Regions from separate parts of the Enterobacter oligotrophicus genome, predicted to be linked through region 2. Evidence: predicted binding sites of a transcription regulator. Region 2 holds the regulator's gene; each other region holds the start of a gene.
What was found. Region 2 encodes CRP, which controls carbon source genes, mostly activating them, when cyclic AMP is high. Its sites were predicted from a motif close to ATGTGANNNNNNTCACAT; they were not measured.
Positions count from the first base shown of each region.

Region 1: udp (uridine phosphorylase) is a predicted target of CRP. The motif match lies at 1,344-1,361, and genes of this name have one in related genera.
Region 3: serC (3-phosphoserine/phosphohydroxythreonine transaminase) is a predicted target of CRP. The motif match lies at 1,465-1,482, and genes of this name have one in related genera.

Region 1 covers NZ_AP019007.1:2,244,155-2,247,926, reverse strand. The annotation lists gene metE (5-methyltetrahydropteroyltriglutamate--homocysteine S-methyltransferase) at 1-376, shown strand, start outside; gene EoCCA6_RS10825 (dienelactone hydrolase family protein) at 423-1,229, opposite strand; gene udp (uridine phosphorylase) at 1,485-2,246, shown strand; gene rmuC (DNA recombination protein RmuC) at 2,385-3,772, shown strand, end outside.
Region 2 covers NZ_AP019007.1:2,053,879-2,057,650, reverse strand. The annotation lists gene EoCCA6_RS10005 (YccS/YhfK family putative transporter) at 1-1,016, opposite strand, end outside; gene crp (cAMP-activated global transcriptional regulator CRP) at 1,073-1,705, opposite strand; gene EoCCA6_RS09995 (OsmC family protein) at 2,017-2,421, shown strand; gene EoCCA6_RS09990 (phosphoribulokinase) at 2,508-3,377, opposite strand; gene EoCCA6_RS09985 (YheU family protein) at 3,408-3,626, opposite strand; gene EoCCA6_RS09980 (hydrolase) at 3,623-3,772, opposite strand, start outside.
Region 3 covers NZ_AP019007.1:4,121,536-4,125,307, forward strand. The annotation lists gene ycaO (30S ribosomal protein S12 methylthiotransferase accessory factor YcaO) at 1-599, opposite strand, end outside; gene EoCCA6_RS19700 (DUF421 domain-containing protein) at 727-1,419, shown strand; gene serC (3-phosphoserine/phosphohydroxythreonine transaminase) at 1,582-2,670, shown strand; gene aroA (3-phosphoshikimate 1-carboxyvinyltransferase) at 2,740-3,772, shown strand, end outside.

The DNA.
Region 1 (3,772 bases), 190 kb from region 2:
GGCGGTCGCAAAGGACGACACGCAGATCCACACCCACATGTGCTACTGCGAATTTAACGACATCATGGATTCCATTGCCGCGCTGGATGCGGATGTGATCACCATCGAAACCTCACGTTCGGACATGGAGCTACTGGAGTCGTTCGAAGAGTTCGACTACCCGAACGAAATCGGGCCGGGCGTGTATGACATTCACTCCCCGAATGTCCCGAGCGTCGAATGGATTGAGGCGCTGCTGAAAAAAGCCGCCCAGCGCATTCCGGCGGAACGCCTGTGGGTGAACCCGGACTGTGGCCTGAAAACCCGTGGCTGGCCGGAGACGCGCGCGGCGCTGGCGAATATGGTGAAGGCGGCGCAGAATCTGCGTCAGGCTTGATGAAATGCAGGCCCGGTAAGGCGTAGCCGCCACCGGGCTTTTATTTTTACGCTTTCTTGCCACCGTACTGGCTGAACCACGCCAGCATCCGCTGCCAGCCATCTTTGGCAGATTCTGCGTGGTAGCTCGGACGATAGTCGGCATTAAACGCGTGTCCGGCATCCGGGTACACCACGATCTCCGCCTTCGCGTTTGCCGCGCGCAGCGCCTGGCGCATCGTCTCGACCGTATCAAGCGGGATGCCAGTGTCCTGGCCGCCATAAAGTCCCAGCACCGGAGCATTCAAATCCGTCGCGATATCAACAGGTTGCTTCGGTGAGTTCAACGTCTTTTCCCCCACCAGCTTGCCGTACCAGGCGACGGCGGCTTTGAGCTGCGGATTGTGCGCAGCATACAGCCAGCTTATGCGTCCACCCCAGCAGAAGCCCGTGACCATAAGACGGTGCGGGTCGCCGCCGTTGCGTGCCGCCCAGCTGGCAACGTGGTCCAGGTCGGCCAGCACCTGTGCGTCCGGCACTTTGCTGACCAGGTTGCTGAACAGCGTCGGGATATCGCTGTAATCGTTCGGATCGCCCTGACGGAAATAAAGCTCAGGCGCAACGGCCAGGTAACCTTCCAGCGCCAGACGACGGCAGAGGTCGCGAATATGTTCGTGAACGCCAAAAATCTCCTGAACCACAATCACGATCGGCAGCGGACCGCCTGCCGATTTTGGCCGCGCGTGGTAAGCAGGCATATTCTCCCCCTGCGAGGGAATAGACGTCTCACCTGCAGTAATGGCTTCTTCAGGCGTTGAGACGATGGTGGAAGCATGCGGAGCCGCAGCAGGTGCAAAACCGGTTTTTTCAGTCATGGCATTCTCCGTACCAATGAGTTAGCGCAAAGGTAAATATAGTCACCAGGTTAACAACCCACAGTGCCTTATACAGTCTATCTTTTGTGCAGCATCCCACGATATAACTTGTTAATGTGATGTAAATCACTATTTTGTGGAAATTAACTGCAATCATTTTCATTCATGGTGAGTTTCATCACGAAATTAAGCCCTTTGCTTCTGTAAAGTACCGTTTTACTTCTTCTGACTAACCGACCCACAGAGGAGTCACCTATGTCCAAGTCTGATGTTTTTCATCTCGGCCTCACTAAAAACGATTTACAAGGGGCTACGCTGGCTATCGTCCCTGGCGATCCGGAGCGTGTGGAAAAGATCGCCGCGCTGATGGATAAGCCGGTCAAGCTGGCTGCCCATCGTGAATTCACCACCTGGCGTGCAGAGCTGGATGGCAAAGCGGTGATCGTGTGCTCTACCGGTATCGGCGGCCCGTCTACCTCTATCGCCGTGGAAGAACTGGCACAATTGGGCATTCGTACTTTCCTGCGAATCGGTACTACCGGTGCGATTCAGCCGCACATTAATGTGGGCGACGTGCTGGTGACGACCGCGTCCGTGCGTCTGGACGGTGCCAGCCTGCACTTTGCACCAATGGAATTCCCGGCAGTGGCGGATTTCGAATGTACCACTGCGCTGGTTGAAGCCGCGAAATCTGTGGGCGCAACCACCCACGTGGGCGTCACTGCATCCTCTGATACCTTCTACCCTGGCCAGGAGCGCTACGATACCTTCTCTGGCCGCGTGGTGAGCCGCTTCAAAGGCTCTATGGAAGAGTGGCAGTCCATGGGCGTAATGAACTACGAAATGGAATCTGCAACCCTGCTGACCATGTGCGCAAGCCAGGGTCTGCGTGCCGGTATGGTGGCGGGCGTTATCGTCAACCGTACCCAGCAGGAGATCCCGAACGCTGAAACCATGAAGCAGACCGAAAGTCATGCGGTGAAAATCGTGGTGGAAGCGGCTCGCCGTCTTATCTAGTCCTCCCTTTCAAGATAAAAGGCCGGCGCGTTCGGCCTTTATTTTTTGCGTAGCGCCTCGCAGGAAAACCCTTTCAAACTGGACGTTTATACAGCACAATTCTATTTTGTGCGGTAATACGTTGATGCAGGGGGCATTGTGGATCTCTCAATCCTGATTTATGCGGTGATTGCGCTGGTGGGCGTGGCGATAGGGTGGCTGATTTCAGGTTATCAGCATGCGCAGCAGAAGGCCGATCAACTGGCAGAGCGCGAGGAGATAGTTGCCGGGTTAAGTGCGGCAAAACAGCAGCTTGCTCTGAGCGATCACTGGCGTGATGAGTGCGAACTGCTTAACAATGAACTGCGCAACCTGCGTGACATCAACACCTCGCTGGAGGCCGATCTGCGCGAAGTGACCACCCGTCTCGAATCCACCCAGTTGCATGCGGAAGACAAAATCCGCCAGATGATCAACAGCGAGCAGCGCCTCAGCGAGCAGTTTGAGAACCTCGCCAATCGCATTTTTGAGCACAGCAACCGCCGCGTCGACGAGCAAAACCGTCAGAGTCTTAACAGCCTGCTGACACCGCTGCGCGAACAGCTGGACGGTTTTCGTCGTCAGGTGCAGGACAGCTTTGGTCAGGAGGCGCGTGAGCGCCACACCCTGGCACATGAAATTCGCAATCTCCAGCAGTTGAACGCGCAGATGGCACAGGAGGCGGTCAACCTGACCCGTGCACTGAAAGGAGACAACAAAACCCAGGGAAACTGGGGTGAAGTCGTCCTGACGCGCGTGCTGGAAGCCTCTGGTCTGCGTGAAGGGTACGAATATGAAACGCAGGTCAGCATCGAAAACGATGCCCGTTCGCGGATGCAGCCGGATGTGATTGTGCGTCTGCCGCAGGGTAAAGACGTGGTGATTGATGCCAAAATGACGCTGGTGGCCTACGAGCGCTATTTTAATGCCGAAGACGATTACACCCGTGAGTCGGCGTTGCAGGAGCATATTGCCTCCGTGCGTAATCACATTCGTCTGCTGGGCCGGAAGGATTATCAACAGCTTCCAGGTCTCCGCTCGCTCGACTATGTCCTGATGTTTATCCCGGTAGAGCCTGCATTCCTGTTGGCGCTCGACAGACAGCCCGAACTGATCACCGAAGCGTTAAAAAATAACATTATGCTGGTCAGCCCTACCACGCTGCTGGTGGCGTTACGTACCATTGCCAACCTGTGGCGCTATGAGCACCAGAGCCGTAACGCACAGCAGATTGCTGACCGGGCCAGCAAGTTGTACGACAAAATGCGTCTCTTCGTGGACGATATGTCCTCGGTTGGGCAAAGCCTGGATCGCGCGCAGGATAACTATCGTCAGGCGATGAAAAAACTCTCCTCCGGGCGCGGCAACCTGCTGGCGCAAGCCGAGGCATTTCGTAGCCTGGGCGTGGAAGTGAAACGCGAGATTAATCCGGAATTGGTCGAACAGGCAACGGCTCAGGACGAGGAGTTTCGCCTTCGCGCAGGAGAGGGTGAGCAAAAGACAGACAA
Region 2 (3,772 bases):
AGGTCGCGAGGGTAAAGTGGCCGCTGGGTGCGCAACACGCGGGCGATGCGGCTGAAGTGCCAGGCGGCAAACTGCCCGACCGGGTTTTCCGGGTGCTGACGGGCGATTTTCTCCAGCGCGCCGAGCTGTTTGTCCATGGTAAATCGCGTCGGGTAGCGGTGATACAGAATATCGTCCGCCAGTACCCGCAGGCGCGCAGAAACGGTCTGCGCGTTCCAGCGGATCACCGCTTCGGCGTGGCTGCGTTCCACCAGCTTCTGCACTTCCTCCGGGTGATGCAGGCTCACGGAGATATGCTCCTGTAAATCCAGCCCCACCTGGAAGGTACGCAGCAGCCGCTTGTAATCATGGTTTTTATTGGCGGCCAGCATGTGTAATTGCTGATAGCACTGGCTTATCAGATCGACCACTTTTTGCTGACGTGCCAGCAGCGGCGGCAGTGATTTTTCCGGATCGGTGTGCTGGGTAAGCAGGGTATATTTGGCTTCGCAGTAATCTGCAAGCTGCACATAGAGCAGGCTCAGGGATTCGCGCAGCGGTTGTTCGCGCCACAGCCAGAACCAGAACCAGTTAAACAGCCCGTACCACAGCGTGCCGAGGGCGTAGATCAGCAGCGGTTCCCACACCGGCATATTGCCCGCAAGGCTCAGAGTGAAGATGGCGGCAATCAGCGAAGCGGGGAGTAACCGGGCATGCAGCGAGCTGATTTCGGCGGTCACGCCGAGCGTCATCGCCAGCACGGTCAAAATCAACGGCAGCGGAATATCGCGGGCAAGCAGGAGCTGTACGGCGAGGCTACAGCCTGCGAACAGGCAGCCACCAATAATCAGACGTTTGAAAAAACGCTTATGCGGCGTATCCAGACCGGCAATGTTGCAGCAGGCGGGAACGAGAGAAAACAGCAGACCCTGCTGGAGATGTCCGAGGATCAGACCCACAGCCACGGGAAGACACAACACCAGCGTTTGTCGCAGTGCGTAGTTAACTTCCGGGTGATAAATCAGCCTGCGCCACATGGGAATAGAGACAAAAACGGCGTGCCACCTTGCGATGGCACGCCGTTTGGCCGGAATTAACGGGTTCCGTAAACCACGATAGTTTTACCGTGGGCAGAGATCAGGTTCTGGTCTTCCAGCATTTTCAGGATACGGCCCACTGTTTCGCGGGAGCAACCGACGATCTGACCAATTTCCTGACGGGTAATTTTAATTTGCATGCCGTCAGGGTGGGTCATGGCGTCTGGCTGTTTCGCCAGGTTCAGCAGCGTCTGCGCGATACGGCCGGTAACGTCCAGGAAGGCGAGGTTACCCACTTTCTCAGACGTGACCTGCAGACGGCGAGCCATCTGGGAAGAAAGACGCATCAGGATGTCCGGGTTAACCTGGATCAACTGACGGAATTTCTTGTAGGAAATTTCAGCCACTTCACATGCTGTTTTTGCACGAACCCAGGCGCTACGTTCCTGGCCCTCTTCAAACAGGCCCAGTTCACCGATGAAATCGCCCTGGTTCAGATAAGAAAGGATCATCTCTTTCCCTTCTTCATCTTTGATCAGCACTGCCACCGAGCCTTTAACGATGTAATACAACGTTTCGGCTTTTTCACCCTGGTGAATCAGAGTGCTTTTCGATGGGTACTTATGAATGTGGCAATGAGACAAGAACCATTCGAGAGTCGGGTCTGTTTGCGGTTTGCCAAGCACCATGCGCTGTTATCCTCTGTTATAAGCTGTCACCAGAGTCATAAGATGCATCCGGACTCTGGGGTTGCAATCGAATTCTTACCCATACCCTGGGAAGTCGGCTGTCGTAACGTTTCGCAGCCAGTAAAGTTTGATGTCCTCTGCATACATGTGTAACGTCAATGTATTACTGTAGCATCCAGAGTGTTTTAGCATAGCTTTAGCCGCGTGTCTCCTGGTGTCTCGCTTCAGCATGATGCAGGTCGCCTTCCGTTGCGAGAAATGTAACGCGCGCGTAATCTGTCACCAAAAATGCAACGTTGGAGTTAATGAATATGCAAGCGCGTGTAAAGTGGGTTGAAGGGTTAACGTTCCTGGGCGAGTCCGCTTCAGGACACCAGATTTTGATGGACGGGAACTCCGGCGACAAAGCCCCAAGCCCGATGGAGATGGTGCTGATGGCGGCGGGCGGATGCAGCGCAATCGACGTGGTGTCGATTCTGCAAAAAGGCCGCCACAATGTGACCGATTGCGAAGTCAAACTCACGTCTGAACGCCGCGAAGAGGCACCGCGCCTGTTTACGCACATTAATCTGCACTTTATTGTTACCGGCAAGGAGCTGAAAGATGCGGCGGTATCACGCGCGGTGGATCTTTCTGCGGAGAAATACTGCTCTGTGGCGTTAATGCTGGAGAAAGCGGTAAAAATCACCCATTCGTATGAAGTGATCGAGGCTTAAAACAAAGCCCGGTGGCGCTGCGCTTACCGGGCCTACAACTGCACGAACGTAGGCCGGATAAGCGAAACGCCATCCGGTAACAGGCGTCACGCGATCTGCTTTCCTTCCATCAACCGCTGCACCAGCGGTGTCATAATTAACTCCATCGCCAGCCCCATTTTCCCGCCCGGCACCACCAATGTATTCATGTGAGAAATAAACGAGCCCTGCAGCATCGCCAGCAGCCAGGGGTAATCGATATCTTCGAGATTGCGGAAATGGATCACCACAAAGCTCTCATCCAGCGACGGGATACTTTTGGCGGCGAACGGGTTAGAGGTGTCCACCGTCGGCACGCGCTGGAAGTTAATGTGGGTACGGGAGAACTGCGGCGTGAGGTAGTTGATGTAATCTTCCATGGAGCGTACCACCGAATCCATCACCGCTTCACGCGAATGGCCGCGCTCGCTCATGTCACGCGTCAGCTTCTGTATCCACTCGAGGTTAACGATCGGCACTACGCCGACCAGCAGATCCACATGGCGCGCCACGTCGTGCTGTGGCGTGACCACGCCGCCGTGTAGCCCTTCATAAAACAGCACGTCGGTCGGTTCCGGCAGCGGCTGCCAGGGCGTGAACGTCCCCGGCACCTGGTTCCAGGGAACGGCTTCATCGTAGGTATGCAGGTATTTACGGGATTGCCCTTTACCGCTCTGACCGTATTCAGCGAAGGTTTGCTCCAGCAGGCCGAAATCATTGGCCTCCGGGCCGAAATAGCTGATGTGTTTACCCAGATCGCGCGCCTTGCGGATGGCCATGTCCATCTCCGGGCGCGTGTAGCGGTGAAAGCTGTCGCCTTCGACCTCTGCCGCCCGTAAATTCAGCTGGGCGAAAATCTTGCGAAAGGCGAGGCTGGTGGTGGTGGTTCCCGCACCACTCGAACCCGTTACGGCAATAACCGGATGTCTGGCAGACATAGCAACTCCCTGACTGGAAAGGTTTTAAGCTCAGCCGTGAAACGCGTTGCGGGGCATGATATTGACTGTCTCATGCAGTTCGGACCACACCAGCACCACGTCGCCGCTTTTGAGCTGGCGCTTCACATCGCTGACCTTTTGCTCAAGCGAACGTTCATGTTCACCATAATCGGTGCCTTCACGTAATACAAAACTTTCAATCAGATTATCGAGCGTTTCGGGAGCCAGATCCTGCCAGGGAATAATCATTGTTTACCGTCCAGATAAGCCGTTAACCAGTCAGGAATGCGCGTTTCCAGCCACATTTTGGGTCGACGCAGCGTGCCGCCAACGAAGCCGACGTGTCCGCCGTATTCCGTAAGTTGATACTGCACGTTTGCCGGTAAATGGTCGGG
Region 3 (3,772 bases), 2.1 Mb from region 2:
ACTTCAGACAGACCCTGCACGCGCGCTTCATTGCGGGTGTTACCAGCGGACATGCCGTTGGACACATACAGGTTGCCGACGATGTTCATCGGAATATACACGGTCTGCTCGTCAGACTGACGCGTGAAAGGCAGAGCGCAAATACCACGATCTTCGTTACCAGACTGCAGGTCGATCAGCATGCTGGCGGTCAGTTCATTTTCCGGGTCGTAGAACGCGCGCAGACGGGCATCAAGAATGCCTTCCGGCAGTTCGTCATCTTCCGTCAGCGGGAACCATTTTTCGTTTGGGTAGTGAACGAATGGACCGTTGGCGATGGTTTCGCCCAGCCAGAAGTCAGCAAAGAAATAGTTGGTCGACAGACGTTCAAAATACTCGCCCAGCGCAGAGGCCAGCGCCGCTTTTTTAGTTGCGCCTTTACCGTTGGTAAAGCACAGCGCGCAGTCTTTATCGCGAATATGCACGGACCAGACGTGAGGCACCGGGTTCAGCCAGGAGGCTTCTTCAATATTAAAGCCCAGGTCGGTCAGTTTCTGCTGGAAGCGAGCGATGGAATCTTCCAGAGCGGCGTCTTTGCCGGGGATAAACGTTTGAGTCATGGCGTTCACTTTTATCGTACGTAAAGCGCGCAATGATACGGGTTTTGCGTGACGGGTGCTATCTCCGGCGAAAATAAATGGCTGGACTATGCTTAAAGACAGTAACCCACTGTTAAGGCGTAGAAAAATGAAAGCATTCGATCTCCAGCGGATGGCGTTTGACAAAGTTCCTCTTGAGTTTTTAGGTGAGGTGGCGCTGCGTAGCCTTTATACCTTCGTGCTGGTGTTTCTGTTTCTCAAAATCACCGGACGCCGTGGCGTTCGGCAGATGTCCCTCTTTGAAGTGCTTATCATTCTGACGCTGGGTTCAGCGGCAGGGGATGTGGCGTTCTATGACGATGTGCCGATGGTGCCGGTCTTTATTGTCTTTGTTTCCCTCGCGTTGTTGTACCGGCTGGTGATGTGGCTGATGTCGAAAAGCGAAAAGCTGGAAGATCTGCTTGAAGGGAAACCGGTGGTGATTGTGGAAGACGGGCAACTGGCCTGGGAGAAAGTGCAAAGTGCCAATATGACGGAGTTCGAGTTCTTTATGGAGCTGCGTCTCAACAGCGTTGAACAACTGGGGCAGGTGCGTCTGGCCATTATGGAAACGAACGGGCAAATCAGCGTCTATTACTATCCCGACGATGAGGTGAAGCCTGGGTTGTGCATCCTGCCGGATATGCTGGTGGAACGGTTTACGACCGTACCCGAAACCGAAGAGTATGCCTGTATCAAATGTAGTCATGTGGTTGCCATGCGGGCGGGTGAACATCAATTATGCCCTCGCTGTACGAATCCAGAATGGACGAAGGTTAGCCGGGCTATACGTGTTACCTGACAGCCATTTTGTCGGTTTTGTGACAGCGGAGCGGCAGAATGTATTGTGTGACGAAGGACACATTTCACCCGTCATAAGTTTTAGACATTGCGGCGCGTGTCACTGAATGATAAAACCGATATCCACAGTTATAACTTATTGCTTTTAGCGTGGTGAGGGGAAATGGCTCAAGTCTTTAATTTCAGTTCAGGTCCGGCAATGTTACCGGCGGATGTACTTAAACAGGCTCAACAGGAACTGTGTGACTGGAACGGTCTGGGTACGTCGGTGATGGAAATCAGCCACCGTGGTAAAGAGTTTATTCAGGTGGCAGAAGAGGCAGAAAAGGATTTTCGCGATCTGCTGAACATTCCCTCCAACTACAAAGTATTGTTCTGCCACGGTGGTGGACGCGGTCAGTTTGCGGGTATCCCGCTCAATCTGCTGGGCGACAAAACCACCGCCGATTACGTTGATGCAGGCTACTGGGCAGCCAGTGCGGTAAAAGAGGCGCACAAATACTGCACACCAAACGTTATTGATGCCAAAGTGACCGTTGACGGTCTGCGCGCCGTTAAGCCAATGAGCGAGTGGCAGCTTTCCTCTGATGCCGCTTATCTGCACTATTGCCCGAACGAAACGATCGACGGCATCGCCATTCACGAAGAGCCAAACTTTGGTGAGAACGTGGTCGTGACCGCGGATCTCTCTTCTACCATTCTTTCCTCGCCTCTGGATGTCAGCCGTTACGGTGTGATTTATGCCGGTGCGCAGAAAAACATCGGTCCCGCTGGTTTGACCCTGGTCATCGTGCGTGAAGACCTGCTTGGTAAAGCGCATAAATCCTGCCCGTCGATTCTTGATTACACCGTGCTGAACGATAACGACTCGATGTTCAACACGCCGCCAACGTTCGCCTGGTATCTCTCCGGTCTGGTCTTCAAATGGCTGAAGCAAAAGGGCGGCGTGGCGCAGATGAACACCATCAATCAGCAAAAAGCGGAACTGCTGTACGGCGTGATTGATAAAAGCGACTTCTACCGTAACGATGTGGCGAAAGCTAACCGTTCCCGCATGAACGTGCCGTTCCAGCTGGCTGATAGCAACCTGGATAAAGTATTCCTGGAAGAGTCCTTCGCTGCGGGGCTGCACGCGCTGAAAGGCCACCGTGTAGTGGGCGGGATGCGCGCCTCTATTTATAACGCCATGCCGCTGGAAGGTGTTAAGGCACTGACCGATTTCATGATCGACTTCGAACGTCGTCACGGTTAATTGCGCTGTTTTTCACCCCCGTAGCATTGCTGCGGGGTTTTTATTATGTTGAGTTGAGAGTTAAGTTTCATGGAATCCCTGACGTTACAACCTATCGCGCGGGTAGATGGCACCATTAATCTGCCTGGTTCAAAAAGTGTCTCGAACCGCGCTCTGCTGCTGGCAGCTCTGGCAAACGGCACCACCGTCCTCACAAACCTGCTGGACAGCGATGACGTGCGCCATATGCTCAATGCACTGAAAGCGTTGGGCGTACATTACACACTCTCTGACGATCGTACCCGTTGTGAGGTGACCGGCAACGGCGGTGCGTTACGTTCCGGTGAAGCGCTGGAGCTGTTCCTGGGCAATGCAGGGACGGTGATGCGTCCGTTAGCCGCCGCGCTGTGCCTCGGCAGCAATAACATTGTGCTGACCGGTGAACCGCGTATGAAAGAGCGTCCGATCGGCCATCTGGTGGATGCTCTGCGTCAGGGGGGGGCTCAGATCGATTACCTGGAGCAGGAAAATTATCCGCCGCTGCGCCTGCGCGGTGGTTTTACTGGCGGTACGGTTGAGGTTGACGGCAGTGTCTCCAGTCAGTTCCTGACGGCATTGCTGATGACGGCACCGCTGGCTCCGCAGGATACAGTTATCACTATCAAAGGTGACCTGGTCTCTAAACCGTACATTGATATCACGCTGCACCTGATGAAAACTTTCGGCGTTGAGGTTGAAAACCAGGCTTATCAGCATTTTGTGGTTCGCGGTGCGCAGCAGTACCAGTCTCCGGGCCACTACCTCGTTGAAGGCGATGCTTCATCCGCGTCCTATTTCCTTGCCGCTGGCGCGATTAAAGGCGGTACGGTAAAAGTGACCGGCATTGGCCGCAACAGCGTGCAGGGCGATATCCGCTTTGCTGACGTGCTGGAAAAAATGGGTGCCATTGTCACCTGGGGCGATGACTTCATCTCTTGTACCCGTGGCGAGCTGAACGCCATCGATATGGACATGAACCATATCCCGGATGCGGCAATGACCATTGCCACGGCGGCGCTGTTTGCCAAAGGCACCACCACGCTGCGTAACATCTATAACTGGCGCGTAAAAGAGACGGACCGCC